2 regions of the Eubacterium limosum genome follow, and region 1 is predicted to be linked to the other one. Evidence: a T-box and tRNA genes for the amino acid it is inferred to sense, from the RefSeq annotation. Region 1 holds a T-box; the other holds one or more tRNA genes.

Region 1 (9,041 bases):
CATCGGTTTTTTTCAAAGCCGGTGGGCGACAGAGCGCAGTAAAATGATTTATGAGGACTGCATTGTTCATGGACTTACAACAGAATCACCGCTGCCGCGTTGGTATCTTTTGCTTGAGAATGATACAATTATCGGCGGAGCTGGACTGATTACCAATGATTTTGTGAGTCGTATGGATCTATGGCCATGGATCTGCGCTGTTTATATTGAAGAGACACACAGAGGACATGCCTATGCGTTGCGTCTGCTTGAAAGGGCTCGCGAAGATGCCGGGAAGGCCGGATATTCTTATGTCTATGTCTGTACAGACCATGTCGGCTTTTACGAGCATTACGGTTATGAGTGTATTGGCACAGGCTATCATCCCTGGGGAGAATCCTCCAGAATTTATCGGGCCAGCACCGAAAAGGCAGAAAATATAAACGGTGCCGGAATATAGGTGAAACTGGTGGAAAATTTAAAGGAGAAAAAGCTAAATGGTAAAAAATGAACGAGCGTATCCGCAGTTTTCTATGTGCGGTCTTAATTGTGGCCTGTGTCCTATGTACCATGTGAGAGAAGCCGGCTGTCCCGGCTGTGGAGGAAAAGGACATCATTCCTGTGCGATTAAGAGATGCGGCCAGGAACATAACAATGTCGAATTCTGCTTTCAATGCAGAGATTATCCCTGCGAACGCTATGAGACAGTCAGTCCATATGACAGCTTTATTACATATCGCCACGTGTTAAAGGACTTTCAAAAAGCTGAGCATGACGGCCTGGAAAACTATAAGATAATGCTGAATGAAAAGATTGAAATTCTGCATTATCTTTTAGAGCATTATAATGACGGCAGACGGAAATCCTTTTACTGTACGGCTGTGAACCTTTTAGAACTTGAAGATGTAAAAAGTGTGATGGCGCAGATAAAGGAAAAAATTACCGGAGAGACACCAATAAAAGAGAGCGCTAAACAGGTTGTCAAATTATTTCAGACCATGGCGGAAGAAAAAGGAATATCATTGAAATTGAATAAAAAGAAAACAGAAAAGGCAAAATAATCTTGAAATTAAAATATCAGAGGGGTGAAAATGTATCTTCGTGAAACTGAATTTAATGATTTAGAAAAAATATGGAATCATTACGACAAAAAAGTCCTATTCAGGACTTTTTTTATTATACTTTTTAAGTTTTGGCATAAAGCGTTTTACAAAGGTTCCCTTACCACGTCCTTTAATGTAAAACAGACCAAAGATTGAAAAAACGACCGCCCCGATAAAGTTAACAAAGAGATCGGACATGGTGTCGATCAAGCCAATGTCAATATAGCCGCCATAATTCCATGTTTGTCCATTGACGACGACACTCTCAATTGGAATGGTGACCGCGACATTTTTACCATCAGGATTAAAAATCACCGAACTGATACTGTGGATAATGGTATCCTTCTGCATATCCGTATGAAAAAACCAATCCGCTGCAAATTCAAAAAATTCCCAGAGAACGCCGACCGTCATCGAAAAGCAAAACGCAAAGACTGCCACAAAGACGGGGGACAGGCTAAGGCTGAAATTTTCATTCTCGTTAAGAATATCGATGAGTGAAAAGCCAATTGCAGCCATCAGAAAGCCGTTAATAGTATGCAGCATTGCGTCCCAATGGTCAAAAATGAGGTAGTATTCCTGAATTTCACCAAGGATTTCAGCAGAAAAGATAAAAAGAAGTATAATAACCTCCAACGTGGTAGGCATTTTGATATGCAGCTCTTTATCTACAAAGGAAGGAATCATAAATAAAACCAGCGTAAACAGGCACAGAAACACATTATCCCAGTTTTTATTTATAATTTGAGCAATCATCACAACAACAACCATGGCTCTCAACAGCAAGTACAGCAGAAATTTTCCCTTGTTTTCCTGAATGTTTTTAACAGATTTTTCTTTTGATGTCTTATCCTTTTTCACAAAGTGCTCCTTTTATGTAATCTAATGATAGCATTATATCACAAAGGAGCAGAAAGCAATATTTATTTGTCCCGTTCTGTCATTATAGGTAAATAGTATGTTTTTAAAAATCTTGACAAAGCCGTTAAAGTCGGCAATAATGAATTTATTCACTGATACTACTGGAGGCCTATTATGTCACAACGCCGAAATCATATGCATAATCATAGAGGAAGCGCACCCAACAGCCCAACCCGCCCGCGCATATCAAAAAAACCGATGGAGCGCCGTCAGGAAATTATTCGAACGGCCTTTGGGCTGTTTTCTGAGAAGGGGTTTGAAAATACCACGATTCAGGATATTGCGGCACAGATGAATGTATCTGTGGGGCTGTGTTACAGATATTTTAAATCGAAAACAGATATTTTTGAAGCCGCCTGTGAGTTCTATGCGACCGAATCGCTCCGCGAGACTCAGATTCTCAATGAACCTGATATGCCTGCGGTTGATAAGCTTCATTATTTTATACAATATCTTTTTGATTATACTCTGAAGCATAAGGAGTTTGAAGCAAACTATCACGAAAACAGTGAAATAAGAGCCAGCCGAATTGATAAGGTAGCGGCTAAAATGGTGGAAGATCTGATTCCGGTTATACAACAAGGAATTCGTGAGGGGACATTTCATTGTGAAAACCCGGAGACGACCACAAGGTTTATCGTTTTTGGTATGCTGCACACCTTTCATGAGGAGATTCCAGCAGAAAATATTGAAGCTTACATACACCATTTCGTTATCTTCATCCGAAAAATGCTGGTCGACCTGTTAAAAATTGACAACCCTGAACAGCTGCTGGTATGGGATGAGAAGAATAAAAACTGATTTGTGAAGCCGCTTGGTAAAAACTGAGCGGCTTTTTCATTCTTTAATGAGTGAATATATTCATTTTTTATTGACAATAAAATCAAGCTGGGTTATCCTATAAATGAATGAATTCACTCGAATACAAAGTGAGGAGATTATCCATGTCAAATTATTCAGCAGGAGAAAATTATCTGAAGGCTATTCTGATTCTTCATCAGCGACTCGATAAAGTGCGAAAAACAGATATAGCCGATTTTCTGGGCTATACCAAAGCCAGTGTCAGCTATATGATTAAGCTTTTGGAGGAGAGTGATCTGGTCAGCGTGAAGAGTAATAATGTTTGTTTAACACAGACGGGACTCAAAAGGGCATTAAATATTTATGAGCGCTATCTGCGTATTCGTGATTTTCTTGTCTATTTTCTGGGAATATCAACCCAAACGGCTGAACGGGATGCTTGCCGATTGGAGCATGTCCTTAGTGTGGAAACCTTTGAAGCGCTTAAAATGAAAGAGATGACAGCATAAAAAATGGGACCTTTACAGGTCCCGACAAAAGGTATGAAGCTCTGCTGCAAAAAGCAGGTGTAGTGAAATGGTAAGCTTCACTACAATGTGATATTTGTTCCATTATAATCGATTTCATCTCTTTGTGCAAGCATTAATTCCAAGCATCAGGCAGATTAAAGCTTTATTGTTGCTGCCTGGATTTATCATTTAGAATATGGCTCATAATACCAGTTTTCTGAATGGCTGCAACCAGGACAGCCCCAAGAACCACACCGCCGATACAGCTGATGAAAAAAGGTATTACGTAGGCGAATAGAGCTGCTTCCTTTCCCATGACGATAGTCGCAATCGGGTAAGCCGCAAGTGCCCCGAGGATGCTGGTGCCCAAAAGTTCGCCAAGATAGGTGAAGGTCAGCTTTTCAGTATAACGAAACACCAAACCGCAGAGAAGCGCGCCGCACATACTACCGGGGAAGGCCAGAAGACTGCCGGTTCCAAGCATTACCCGGATAAGACTGGTGATAAAAGCCATTGAAACGCCATAAAAAGGACCGAGGAATACTGCTGAGAGAATATTGACCATATGCTGAACCGGAAAACAGCGCGCCGCCCCCAAAGGAATACTGAAGGGTGAGCAGACAACCCCTACAGCAATAAGAATACTGGCCATTGTCAATTTTTGCGTACGATTTTTTTCCATAATAGAAGCCTCCAGACAAAAAATGGGATACGCCTACGTGGCGTACCCCATAAAATACGATGTTGTCCCTACGTTGGCATTATCCAAATCAGGTTTTGAGTCGAAGCGACAGAGCTTCCTCTCAGCCCGCTGCGGCGAGCTCCCCTTGTATGATTCTATTTTTATTATAGCTTTTTTTGAAAAGAGATTCAAGCCTGTCCAGTTTTTTCTGAAGGAATCTTTGTGGTTTCAAAAGCCCTTTTAAGTGTTTCGCCAGCTCTGTGAATTTCAGTTTTAATGTGTTGCCATTTTTCTGGAGAAACGCCTTTTAAGCTTAAGTACATGCTTAAATGAACAGCTGATGCTAAAAAATGACGGCTTTTATCCATTATTTTTTTAAAGGATTCTTTTGATATAAGCTTTTGATCTTCTGACAGGCTCTCCAGCTGATTGCTGACCAGATGGAGGTTTAACAGGTTTTCGTAAAGCAAGGGACCAGCCTCCTGCTTTTCAGCCAGGTTCCACAGATTATAAAGAATAAATAAATCTGATTTAAAAAGACTCGTGAGCTCATATCGGAAGACATCCTGTTTGCGTGTTCTAAATATGAAAATCCCCCCAAGTACAGCGATAGAGACACCGCCGATAACACAGAATACTCGAAATAACACCAGATCCATGACGCCCAGCTGGGGTAAAAACATAACGGAGGTCATTTGTGTACTGATCATGGTGCTGACAATTGAACTTTTTATGGTCAGCATAAAAACCAGCCCGACTGCAACGGTGAGCGGCAGTCGTATTGAGGCGGGAATATATTGTGTGACAAGAATAAAAAATAGCATTCCCAGAATTGTACCGCTCACTTTATAAGCTGCTTTTTTTAGTGTGTCACGGATGTAAATGCTGGAAGATAAATAACCCATAAGTGGTATCCAGTAGCCGTGCCATTCATGGAGAGGAATATTAAACCAATGGGGGATAAAGTGTGCAATGATGGTGCAGACGGTGACAATAACAGCAGTCTGGAGTGCGAAACGCATCTGGAAAAAATCAAGGCTGAACCGATGCTGCAGTGTAAAGGCTTTATATTGGAGTCCCGTCTTAATGGAAGTGTTGAGATCCCTGTAATGACAGTCATCCATCAGACGCTCCCGAAGGGATTCCAACACCAGCAACAGTTCCTGATTTATCTGGTCGGTACTTAAAGTGGTTTTTTTCAAAAATGCCTGTAAATCTGCCGCCAGTGCTTTGGGATCAACGGCCGCCTCCAGCCGTTGACCTAAAATAGAGAATTGAGCCTGATCAACTTCCGAAAGCTCTTTTACAGAAGCACTTAAGGACTGCAGCACCTGTCCGAGTTGTTCGAGGCAGAGCATCAAGCCATAAGAATATTTCTGGCTGCCATTCATGAGTCCCATTTGTCTGAAAACAGCGGGATAAATATTACTGCTCAGCTTCAGAGACAGAGCATCAATTTTTTTACCAACCGCTTCGTCTTTGGAGTTTTTTTCTTGTCCCAGCGTTCTAAATCCAGCACCTGTGCAGCTGAGCGCTTCCTTTACAAGGGGATTGAAGGGGCCTGCCTTTTGACGCTTTTGCAACAGTATGCTTATTCCAATACAGATGACCAGACAATAAAGAAGTGCCAATATACGGATTGGGAGGTCTGCCAGTGTCCCAGGGCTGATCTGTACTAGGATAAATGCCATACCGGGGATGTAATAGTTTGTTTTCAAAAACTCATTGGCATCGGCATAGATCAAAAAGAAAATCAGCAGAAATCCTATAATAATCAATGTTGCAAAATGCATGGAGACCAGAGTCCCTAGAATGGCGTAGCCAACCAACCAAAGAGAATCGAGGAGCATGTTGACAATGGAGAGGCGAGTTTTAGCCATGGTCTGCGTGTATAAGAGAAAAACAAGAGCGATAACCGCATTATTTCTGCCGAAAAGCAGAATGACCGTTCCCATAAGAAACAAACCGAAGATAATGGCTGGCAATGTTTTGGGCAATGCCTTAAAGAAATTTTTGATGGCTTTTAAAATTGAAATCACTCCTTAAGGGTTTTCTTTTAGAATACCCTTTTAGGACAAAATAAAGCAATAAAAAACGGTTCTGGCATTTTCCGGAACCGTTTTTACACTTTAAAAGAAATTCATTACAAATCCCATAATCATCCCCAGCAGACCGCCGAGCCATATGATGGCATTCAATTCTTTTTTCATGATGCTCAAAATGATTTTCTCCATCTCCAACACGTCAAAGCCATTGATTTGGTCTTCTACCAGCTGAGGAATATCCAAAGCGATGAGCGCCTTGGATAAGTTGTTTTCGACCAGATTGTGATAGGCCTTAAGCAGACTCTCTTTTACCTTCGGTACACTTGAACCGAAACGATCGTAGAGCTCAGCCATACTGTAATCCAGTATTTCATGGCTCTCGCGGTCTACCAGATTGCAGATCATTTCCTCGCCGCGCTCAAAGACCATGTTGTTGACCGTATCCTTAAGCTTTTCACGGATACCGATCATGGTGTTATCACTGACCATAAAAGAAAAAGCTGAAAACAACGAATTATTCTTGATTTCATCCATCGCGGCATCGGCTACCATATCGCCGACGTCCATCTGGCATACCTTACGATACAGCAGTGCAGTTGCCTTTTCAGTAATTGTATTTGTCAGCGCTTCTGTTTTTTCCTCGTCGGTATAGTGAATAATAATTTCGCGAATGGTCATAGGGCTGTCTTTATAAGCCTCGATTTTATGATCGATGTAGCCGCTGATTTTAGCATCCATTTCCGGTGACAGAAGCCCGCGGCTCAGAACTTCTTCATTTACAAGTGTAGATCCAATGACAGCCCCCACAGATTTTGCGATTCGCGGTTTTTCTTTTGGAATGATCCCCGGTGTGAAGGGAAGCGTCCATCCTAAAATTTTGACAGGCTTCAGTGGCCGGAATAACATGCGTATGGCAATCCCGTTGGTGATAAGACCGATAACAGCACCGACCAAAGGGCCGATTAGAAAGTGTAGATCCAATATGATCGCTCCTTTAATAGAATGATTGGTTATTATAGTATTATAACGATGACGCTCATAAATGTCCATCCTCAAGTTTAACTTAAAACCATTTAAATTTACATAAATATTTTCAAAAAGGTGTTGAATCTTTTGGTGTTTAGGGGTATACTGTGTATAAATTAAACATTTAAAGATGATGACTGGGAAGAGTAAGTTAAATGAAGGTTACAGAGAGCAGGCATGGTGCTGGAATTGTCGCAACCGATATTTAATTGAAGACCATCCCACGAGTTGGCTGTCAAATGCAGTACCGGAACACTGTCCGTTATCAGTATCAGAGTGGGTATACCATGTATACCAATTTGGGTGGAACCGCGTAATGAACGTCCCATTGTCGTAGACAATGGGACGTTTTTGATATTCCGCCCCATTCAGAAAAAATATTTATTTAATCAATATTAACGTATCAATTTTATGGAGGTAATCTTATGAACATAACTTTAAAAGACGGTTCTGTTAAACAGTATGAACCTGGTATCACTGTTTATGATGTAGCGAAGGATATCAGCGAAGGTCTAGCACGCAACACAATGGCCGGTGAATTAAATGGCGAGCTGGTGGATATCCGCAAACCCATTACGGAAGACAGCACACTGAATTTATTGACCTTTGACTCTGAAGGCGGCAAACATGCTTTCTGGCATTCCGCGTCCCATCTTATGGCTCAGGCAATCAAGCGGCTCTGGCCTGAAGCGCAGTTAACCATCGGTCCGGCGATTGACAATGGTTTTTACTATGACATTGATTTAGAGCATACTTTAACCCCAGAAGATCTTGAGAAGATTGAAAAGGAAATGAAAAAAATTGTTAAGGAAGCGCCGGAAATTGAGTATTATACCAAATCCAGAGAGGATGCGCTGAAATGGGCAGAGTCAGAGGGCGAAACCTATAAAACCGAATTGATCAACAATTTGCCGGAGGATGCAGTCATTTCATTCTATGGACAGGGCGAATGGGCCGATCTGTGTGCAGGCCCGCATATCCGAAACGCATCTCAGATCAAGGCTTTCAAGCTTTTAAGTCTTGCAGGCGCTTACTGGCATGGCGACGCCAATAACAAAATGCTCCAGCGTGTCTACGGGATTGCTTTCCCGAAAAAGTCAGAACTCGATGAATACTTACAGCGATTGGAAGAAGCTAAAAAACGTGACCACCGTAAACTTGGTAAGGAATTAGATCTTTTCTCAATGCATGAAGAAGGGCCAGGTTTTCCATTTTTCCATCCTAAGGGAATGGTTCTGCGTAATGAGCTTGAAAATTTCTGGCGCAGTGAACATACGAAAAAAGGCTATAAAGAAATCAAGACACCGATTATGCTGAACGCAGATTTGTGGAGACGCTCTGGCCATTGGGACAACTATAAAGAAAATATGTATTTTACGGAAATAGACGGACAGGAGTTTGCTGTCAAGCCAATGAACTGCCCAGGCGGTATGCTTGTCTACAAAACAAGACAGCACAGCTACCGTGAGCTGCCACTGCGCATGGGCGAGCTGGGTCAGGTACACCGCCATGAGCTTCACGGTGCACTTCATGGCCTTATGCGTGTTCGTACCTTTACACAGGATGATGCACATATTTTCCTGACTATGGATCAGGTAAAGGATGAAGTCATTGGAATCATTGATCTGGCAAATGAAATCTATGATATTTTTGGCTTTAAATATAAAGTTGAGCTCTCTACCAAGCCTGAGAAGGCCATTGGCAAAGATGAAGACTGGGAAGTCGCGACAGATGCACTGCGCGAAGCGCTTGAAGCCAAAGGAATGGATTATCAGCTGAATCCGGGAGACGGTGCGTTTTATGGTCCTAAGATTGACTTCCATCTGGAAGACAGCATTGGACGCACCTGGCAATGCGGTACGATCCAGTTAGATATGCAGATGCCGGAACGTTTTGATTTAACCTATGTTGGCAGTGATGGAGAGAGACATCGCCCGGTTATCCTGCACCGTACGATCTTTGGCAGTATTGAGCG
Region 2 (9,041 bases), 1.7 Mb from region 1:
CACCAGTGGATAGCCGGGCAGCAGGCCGGAAATTTTTTCCAGTCTTGGGAAATCCAGCTTTGGAGTGCCTTTGAATTTAAACGCACCGTGGCTGGTGCCGATGGTAATGGCTAAGGAGTCGCAACCTGTTCTTTCGACAAACTCGACTGCTTCATCCGGGTCAGTAAAGGAGGCTTCATGGTCACCTACGCTTACAGCGTCTTCAATACCTGCCAGTTTTCCAAGCTCAGCTTCCACGACTACACCGTGATCGTGGGCATAGTCGGCTACTTTTTTAGTCAATGCGATATTTTCTTCAAAGGGATACTTGGAGCCGTCGATCATGACAGAGGTAAAGCCACCATCAACACAGGATTTACAGATTTCAAAATCTGCGCCGTGGTCCAGATGCAGGCAGATATCCAGATCAGTGGTTTCGACCGCTGCTTCAACCAGCTTTTTTAGATAAACTGGATTGGCGTATTTTCTGGCGCCGGCGGATACCTGTAAAATCAAAGGGGCCTTTTCTTCCTGTGCAGCTTCAACGATGCCCTGGATGATCTCCATATCGTTTACATTAAAAGCGCCTACTGCGTATTTGCCTTCATATGCTTTCTTAAACATATCAGTAGATGTTACTAATCCCATTTCAAACCTCCTGAGTCGTAGCTCGTTTAAATTTGTTTGATTTATTTCACTTACTAGTATACTCTTGTTGGGTCATTTTAACAATACAAAACTTTTAAATTAATGAAATTTTAATAAAAAACCCGATAAAAGCAGGAAAAAATGACTGCTTTTATCGGGAACGTTTTTGTCCGTATCGGGATTGAAAGAGCGCATAAGGTTCCTAAGACTCAGACTTTTTTAATTGCTCCATAAGCTCAGTTATGCTTTTACCAAGCACAGGATGAATGTACCAGGGAGCGATCTCCGCCATAGGCTCCAGTACAAAAAGCCGGTCCTGTATTCTGGGATGTGGTAGGGTAATGTGCGGGTGATCATATACCAGTCTGTCATAGAACAGAATGTCAAGATCCAGTGTACGGGGTCCCCAGTGAATAACGCGTTCGCGTTTCAAAAGTTTTTCAGTGTCTAACAGCAGGGTCATGAGATCTGCGGGGGACAGAGTAGTTTCTATTTCCATTACGCCATTTAAAAAGGCATCCTGTTCGGTATATCCCCATGGTTCTGTTTCGATGCTGCTGGATTGATTAATCAGGCGGATATCGTTTCGGGTAACTAATGAATTAATGGAGGTTTGAATATTTTTTTCACGGTCACCGAGATTTGAGCCGAAGGCAATGAAGGCGCGGTGCCAGCTTCTGTTAATTTCGATGGCGGCGTAATCAAGGGGCTTATGAATGGGCGCCCAGGGCTTTTTCACCAAAACGGTTACGCCCTTTATCAGATTATAGCGGCTTAGAATAAAGTCTGCCAGCTTTTCACCGGCAGTTTCGATGAGGTCATAGCTTTCCCGTTGGAATTCCGTTTCGATTTCCGCACAGAGCTCACCATAGTTCACGGATTTGGACAGGTCGCCGGTAATCGCGGCAGCATGCATATCTAATTCTAAGGTAACGGAGATAACAAATTTTTGTCCAAGTCTTTTTTCTTCCTCAAATACACCATGGTTGGCAAAGACTTCCAGGTCTTTAATATAAAGCTTATCCATGACTAGCCTCTCATGATAGCTGCGGTCATCAATGCAGCGCGTCTGTTCTCAAGGACATCATGCACACGGATAATGGAACATCCCTTCATCACCCCTATAACGGTGGTGGCCATGGTTCCTTCCAGACGTTCATCCACCGGCAGGTCAAGAGTATTGCCGATAAAGCTCTTTCGTGAAGTGCCGAGAAGTACAGGATAGCCCAGTTTTTGAAGCGCCTCCAGATGGTGCATGACGGTCAGATTGTTATCGCTGGTTTTGGCAAAACCAATTCCGGGGTCCAGCATGATGGCGTCTTTTGAAACGCCGGCCTCCAGAGCAATGTCAATGGATTCCTGAAGATCGTCAAGAATATCAGCCATTAAATTTGTGTAATCCATATCTGTGCGGTTATGCATCAGGCAACAGGGAATCTGGTGTTTTGCTGCTACTTCAGCCAAGCGTGGTTCCCGTTTAAACCCCCAGACATCATTGATAAGGTCTGCTCCAGCTTCAATGGAGGCTTCGCCGACCTTTGCTTTGTAAGTGTCGATTGATATGGGAATGTCAAAGCGTTTTCTGATGGCTTCAATCATGGGGATGACGCGTTTTAATTCATCATCTTCACCAAGAGGGGTATGGGAAGGTCTTGTGGATTCGCCGCCAATGTCGATAATATCGGCACCGGCTTCAATCATTTCCTCCGCGTGGCGCAGGGCCTGATCCTGAGAATCAAAACGTCCGCCGTCTGAAAAAGAATCGGGCGTAACGTTTAGAATCCCCATTATATATACATGGTTCTTTAAATCAAAATCTTTATTGCCAATTTTCATTTTGTCTCCTTGGGGTTAATAGGTGATTTCTAAGTTTTTCTTTTCATCGTTCCAGTTACACGCGTCCTGGGCAGCACAGCCATAACAGGCCCGGGATTTCTTATCGGCCTGATAAAAAACAGCATTAAAACCCCGATTGCCGGCAGTGCGGTGAGACAGGATCGCTTCTAAAATGACCGACTGCTCTTTTGGTGAAAAGTCCAGATGTTTGAGAAGGACGATGGCGAGCTTGTGGGAAGCCCGCTCGTGAGGAGTGCCGTTTTCATACTGGACGAAACGTCCGATATCATGCAGCAGTGCGGTAGTATAAATGAGATCACGGTTTAGGTTAAGTCCCTCTTCATTCGCAATAATGGCGGCGATTCTGGCAACGTCCAGAAAGTGGGCCAGGTTATGGCGGCAGAGACGGCGATCTTTTTCGTGAGCCTCGATTCGGTGTAAATAATCCTGGTATTCCGGAAGATTCAACAGTCGGTTGGTTTGGGTGAGTTTTGAACTCATGCTCTTATTCCTAAAAGATTATAGACGTCATTTTTAAGGCTGGCGTCTGTTTTTAAGATACCATCGCTCATGGCGGTTACGGTCTTTGTACCGGGACGTTTGACACCGCGCATGTTCATGCAGAGGTGTTCAGCCTCAATGATGACCATTACGCCCTGGGCGTCTAAATATTCCATGATGGCATTGCCGATTTCTGAGGTCAGCTTTTCCTGAAGCTGAGGTTTCTTTGCGTAAACATCCACGGTCCTCACCAGCTTAGAGAGGCCGGCAACCTTGCCGTTTGGTACATAGGCAATATGCGCCTTTCCGTAGAAGGGCAGGAAATGATGTTCACACATGGAATAAAAAGGAATGTCCCGTTCAATGACAAGATCATTGGACTCAATGGTAAAGGATTTTGACAGGTGTTCTTCGGCCGTCTTCCCGATACCGGCAAAGATTTCTTCATACATTCTCGCAATGCGGTCGGGTGTGTCTACAAGGCCCTCACGCTGGGGATCTTCGCCGATGGCTTCAATCAGCATGGTAACAGCTTTCATAATTTTTTCTTTGTTCATTTGTGTTCCTCCAATATTGAACGCTATAAGATTATTAAAAATAAACACAAAAAGCACTGCTCGGTAAAAAGAGCAGTGCTTCCGCAACCTACAATCCCCATCGTAGGGCACAGCGGAAGCGATAAGACACCGCAATGACCTATTTTCGTTTAAAGGCAACTTCCCATCCTTTAACACTTCACGCGTCTTATCTACTCTGTTTATCATTAATTGTGTCTATCTTACCACTACTGCAATAGGTTTTCAATGATAAGATTTAAAAATATAAAAAGAGCTGTTTTTACACAGCTCCTGAAACCTATTTTTTTACAAATTTTGGCAATACCTTCAATAATCCCACCAAGGCGATTGTGTAAAGTGGTATCAAGAAGATATTGGTAATGATCCGCGCGGGTAAAAGCACAGTCACTGCCTGACCATACAGAATGGTTAAAAACCAGGTGTTTAAAATAATGGAAGTTATCAGTTGGGTCACACTGACGATGAACAGAATATAGTCGCTTCGGTATTCGCCAAGCACCTCAGAACGCCTGACTGTGATGATGGGGAAGATTACAAAGCCGACCATTAGAGCAATAAATAACACTAAAACAAATGGATTTAGCGGTTCACCGGCATAGTAGATTGTGCTGTTTTCAAAGCTGAACAATCCGGTTAGTACTAAAACACCAACAGACAACACGATAAAACCAAGGTTAAACCATTCCAGATGCTTGATTTCCTTTTTTCTTAACAGCATCCACAGCAGGCCGGGAATCAGCCCTGTCAGACCGCTGGCAACCGTGAAACCGAGAAAAAATGGACCGCCGGGCTTAATAAAGAAGCACAGCAAATCGGAAATAAAGCCGACGATAAAACCGGCGAGTGGCCCCAATAAAATGCCGGAAAGCATGATTGGGAGAGATGTCAGATTGATTCTGAGAGATGGAAAACCACCCAGTGGAATATACATCTCGAATAAAATTTTCAGCACAATGCTGATGGCAATGAGCAAACCACAGTTGACGACCAGTTTCGTACGGGTGGTGCCACGGGATAAAGCATTACTTTTCATGAGAACCTCCTTCAATTTCTGAAAGTAATGCTTCCGCACGCCTACAACTATTGTATCCCGGAGGATAAGACTTGCCTGCATCTGTAGGACAGCCAGGCTCCCTGCGGACAGGGTTGTTGATTTGTACAAGCGGAAGCGACAAGGTACCGCAATGACCTATTTTCGTTTAAAGGCAACTTCCCATCCTTTAACACTTTACGCACCTTGTCTACTCTTTGTATTGATTAGCCCCATCATAGCACAGGTTTATATATTGTGCAATGATTTTTAAGGGTATTATTTAAACATTTACGGTGGGGAAAAAACGGCTATTTATGCGGTTTTCAGACAGGTAGAGAAAAGACTGCGGACCTGTCAGGATGATAAAAGTATAATAACTGAAAAAAAGCGGGTCTACCAGTATGGTAAACCCGCCCTGTTTTTTAATGGAGCTGAAGAGGGGAATCGAACCCCTGACCTATTGATTACGAATCAATTGCGCTACCATCTGTGCCACTTCAGCTTAAGATTTCAACTCCCATATGATAACATAATGAAGCTGTTTTGGCAATCCTTTATTTTCAATCTCTGAGATGCTTTAAAAAAATATGAATCCGTCGGCAGTGTCTGGGTATATGCTTAAAGGATAAAGTGAAAAAATGGAAAAGGAGTTTAAAAATGAATTACTTACAGTTGCTGGAGCACTCAGAAAAAGAAAGAAATGATGCGCTTCTGTCTTTGGATCTGAACCGAATTAAGGTTTATTGTATAAAATTCGGGCTATTTATTCCAGATAGTGATAATGCTTTTTTAGAAAGTGTTCATAAAGCTATTTTGCAGGTAAGAGACGCCAGCCTTGAACAAAGAGAAAAATCCAGAAGATGGCTGAAAGAAAACGGCGCTTCACTTGAATGTAGTTTTATGCCTTGAACAAAAGCTATATCAAGTGAAGGTCGGATAGAACTCTCTGTTATTGAACATCGAGATCCATTGAACTAGAATCGAAACATAGTATAGCGAAATGAATGGGGCAAGTCAAGTGAATAAATCAAAAATTTGTTAGTTATAAAACCAATAAAGGCATAAAAGGATTAAAGTCAATAATTTTAATTCCCTACAGCATATTCGAGGTCGTTCTGGATAAATATTTATAGAGAGATTCCGGTCTTTTTATTGATAAAGAGCGGCTAAAGTGGTAAAATAAGTCTATGAATGTATTGAATGATATAGAATGAGGTGGAAAAAGGATGGATGCTTATGCAGCAGAGAAAATCGCGACAAGAAAGTTTATAGAGCATATAGGACAGGAGTTTCTTCGTCAGAATACGAAGAACATGACTTCCAGCTCTGAAACGATAGGAAATATTTTTAAAATTACCTGGACAATGGATGATGTGAACGCCGACGAGGTTTTGACAGCAGGCGACGAAAAGAATGAAACACAGTTTGTCAGCATAACCGTAGACATGGAAAATGGTGAAGTTCAGGTAGTAGAAGATACAACAACCGAATAAAAGAGGTCCCGGTTCGCCGGGATTTTTTCAGGTATAAACAGACAGGAGAAAACGATGCTGAAAAATGACTATTTGATGGAAATGATCGGAGCGATGTGCCGAGCGGTCAGCGAAATAATTTTCAAGCGGTCAAAAAAAGAATATGCAGAGTGCCACGCGCTGGCCAATGACCAGTATCAGAGCCTTCTGGGCATGTCGCTCGATATGATTCTCAGTCTGCCGTCGGAAACCGTTTTTGATCTGTTAGGAAATTTTGGAGAAATTGAGCCCAAAAAGATACTGACACTTGTGGATCTTTTAAAAGAGGACGGCGAGGTTTTTAAAGCGGAAGACGATGAGGCCACAGCAGATGCTATTCGTGAAAAGTGTGAAGACCTCTTGAATTTGCTGGATCGTTATGATTTGGATGATGATGTCTTGGCCGAACTGGACAAGCGCATGACCGCTTTTGGAATTGATTGATAAAGAAAAAACTTGTTATTTTAAAAATTTTGGGGTAATATTATTTTAAAGTATTTCAATAGCGAAAGCTTGAGGAAATACTTTTTTTATATTTTGTTGGAGGAAAACAGAATGGGAAAAAAACCTAAAATAGGGGTATTACCCCTTTATGATACAAAGCAGGCAAGTAAATGGAACAGCATTTGGATTTTTCCGGGATACTTAAATGGTCTTCTGGAGGTCTCCGGAATGCCTTTCGTTTTGCCGCTTTTAGAGGACGAATCGGATATCCGTCCACTTGTAAATGAGTTTGATGGATTTTTGTTTACCGGCGGACAGGATGTGGACCCAGCGCTTTACAATCAGGAAATGACTGAATACTGCAATGAAGTTTCGCCAGAACGAGATTATATGGAAGCGATTTTGTTTGATGAAGTCCGAAAACAGGATAAAGCCCTTTTTGGTGTTTGCCGCGGCCTTCAGTTTTTTAACGTGGCTCTGGGCGGTACTCTTTACCAGGATTTAGTCGCGCAGAAAAAAGATGCAAACCCTGTGCAGCATGCCCAGAAAACAGAGTTTATTTTTCCGGTGCATGATATCGAGATTAAAGAAGGCAGTAAGCTGTTTGAAATTATCGGTGAAAAAACAATTCGTGTCAACAGTATGCACCATCAGGGAATTGCTGAGCTTTCCCCACAGCTAGAGGCGACAGCCCGTGCAAAAGATGGACTGGTGGAAGCCGTTGAAATACCAGATATGACCTATGGTCTGGCAATTCAGTGGCATCCTGAATTTCTGTGGCCTAAGCGTGCATACGAACATGATTTATTTAAGGCCTTTGTGGAGGCAGCAAAAAAGCGGGCATAATAAAAAGACGCATCCGTTACCGGGTGCGTCTTTTAAATTAACGGTTGTGTCTTTTGTAGAGAACACCAATGATAATGGCGGCAATGATGACAATGGCAGTAACCACTGCAATTGAAGTTCCGGTAATGGAAGAAGCAGATTTTATAGTGGTAAAATGAATTTCCACAGGAGACTGTAAATGTTCTCCGGTTGTTGAAGTCAAGGTGGTATCTACTTTTATGATGTATTCCTGATTGTTTTTTAAACTATCCTTTTGATTAATGCGGATTGTTCCCCAGTCTTCAGGGTCAATCAGATCATCAGACAGGACAATGTCTGCGTCCACCTGTTTGCCCTTGTTCCAAAGGGTTACGGCTTTCTCATTTGTCTCCCTTACGGCTGTATTGACCACATTTTGGTTGAACGATACCGAAATTTCTGTGAAGGCTTGTACATCTGTGGCGCCGTCCTGTGGGACGCTGGAGGTTAGGGTGAGAGGACTGTTCACCGCCCCCTCGTTAAGTGCTGGATCTCCAACCGGTGTTTCAGCCAAAATTGGGCTGAAACTGCTCATCAGCAGGATGGACAGAATCATAGTAAGACTTGTTTTTAAACAATTATTTTTCATTGTAGCGACTCCTTAATTTTACATAAGATATAATAACAATTACCCAAAATTCTTAAATAAAAAACGATTTTTTCGCGTCTGTGTTATAATGGTTCAGAAAAGTGGTGAAAAATTTAGAAGGGAGCTAGTTTTTGAAAAAGGAAAAGAGAGAAAAAAATACAGGTGAGCCAACGAAAAAAAGCCGTGGCAAGGTTTTTTTGTATATACTGCTTCGTGTTTTAGTCGTTGCGGTTATGATTGCCCAGATCTGGAATCAAAACTGGAACAATGTTTTTTTATGTGTACTGACATTGATTTTATTCATGATTCCCAGCTTTGTGGACAAGCAGCTTCATATTGAAATGCCGACAACGCTTGAAATTATTATCATATTATTTATTTTTTCAGCAGAAATTTTAGGTGAGATTCAGGAATATTATCTGATTTTTGACCATTGGGATGCAATGCTGCATACTATAAACGGTTTTTTGATGGCGGCCATCGGCTTTTCATTGATTGATATTTTAAATCAAAATGAAAATTTCAGTATGAGCCTATCACCGGTTTTTGTAGCTGTTTTTGCATTTTGCTTTTCAATGACCATTGGTGTGCTTTGGGAATTTTTTGAGTTTGGAGCTGATTGGTTTTTCCAAACTGATATGCAAAAGGATACGATCATTCAAAGTATCAGCTCAGTGATTTTTAATCCTGAAGGTAAAAATGTTGCGGTAACTATCCCCATCGAAAGTATTGTAGTTAATGGACAGACCTGGAATTATGGCGGCTATATTGACATTGGACTGATTGACACGATGTCTGATTTATTCGTTAACTTTATCGGTGCGGTTGTCTTTTCAATTTTTGGTTTGTTTTACATTAGAGGCCGTGGGAAAGGAACATTTGTCAAACGTTTTATGCCAAAGCTCAAAAAGAAACAATCGGAAGAAAATACGGAATTGGAAACAATTAATAAGTTGAAAAATTCCGGAATCGACTCCAAAGAGTAAACAGGGGAGGTGCTGCGAAATGCGGCGCCTTTTTCTGTATTTAATTGAGTTTGAGCGCTTTCACAGCCAAAT

What was found. The T-box of region 1 lies ahead of thrS (threonine--tRNA ligase). A T-box ahead of a tRNA ligase gene usually reads a tRNA of that ligase, here a tRNA-Thr.
Region 2: it has a tRNA-Thr gene. The T-box ahead of thrS (threonine--tRNA ligase) is inferred to sense a tRNA for this amino acid. The anticodon was not compared.

What each region holds. Positions count from the first base shown of each region.
Region 1 is NZ_CP019962.1:3,807,331-3,816,371, reverse strand. Features, by position in the region: gene B2M23_RS17885 (GNAT family N-acetyltransferase) at 1-439, shown strand, start outside; gene B2M23_RS17880 (DUF3795 domain-containing protein) at 477-1,040, shown strand; gene B2M23_RS17875 (DUF2238 domain-containing protein) at 1,137-1,943, opposite strand; gene B2M23_RS17870 (TetR/AcrR family transcriptional regulator) at 2,118-2,804, shown strand; gene B2M23_RS17865 (metal-dependent transcriptional regulator) at 2,948-3,313, shown strand; gene thiW (energy coupling factor transporter S component ThiW) at 3,477-3,995, opposite strand; gene B2M23_RS17855 (FUSC family protein) at 4,184-6,034, opposite strand; gene B2M23_RS17850 (DUF445 domain-containing protein) at 6,125-7,021, opposite strand; T-box leader at 7,191-7,397, shown strand; gene thrS (threonine--tRNA ligase) at 7,492-9,041, shown strand, end outside.
Region 2 is NZ_CP019962.1:2,117,695-2,126,735, forward strand. Features, by position in the region: gene fba (class II fructose-1,6-bisphosphate aldolase) at 1-627, opposite strand, end outside; gene folK (2-amino-4-hydroxy-6-hydroxymethyldihydropteridine diphosphokinase) at 830-1,654, opposite strand; gene folP (dihydropteroate synthase) at 1,657-2,463, opposite strand; gene B2M23_RS09805 (HD domain-containing protein) at 2,479-2,964, opposite strand; gene folE (GTP cyclohydrolase I FolE) at 2,961-3,521, opposite strand; THF riboswitch at 3,630-3,722, opposite strand; gene B2M23_RS09815 (folate family ECF transporter S component) at 3,820-4,575, opposite strand; THF riboswitch at 4,702-4,793, opposite strand; tRNA gene B2M23_RS09820 (tRNA-Thr) at 5,002-5,077, opposite strand; gene B2M23_RS09825 (hypothetical protein) at 5,233-5,484, shown strand; gene B2M23_RS09830 (hypothetical protein) at 5,802-6,068, shown strand; gene B2M23_RS09835 (DUF6483 family protein) at 6,123-6,530, shown strand; gene B2M23_RS09840 (gamma-glutamyl-gamma-aminobutyrate hydrolase family protein) at 6,642-7,376, shown strand; gene B2M23_RS09845 (Ig-like domain-containing domain) at 7,414-7,983, opposite strand; gene B2M23_RS09850 (DUF2238 domain-containing protein) at 8,115-8,969, shown strand.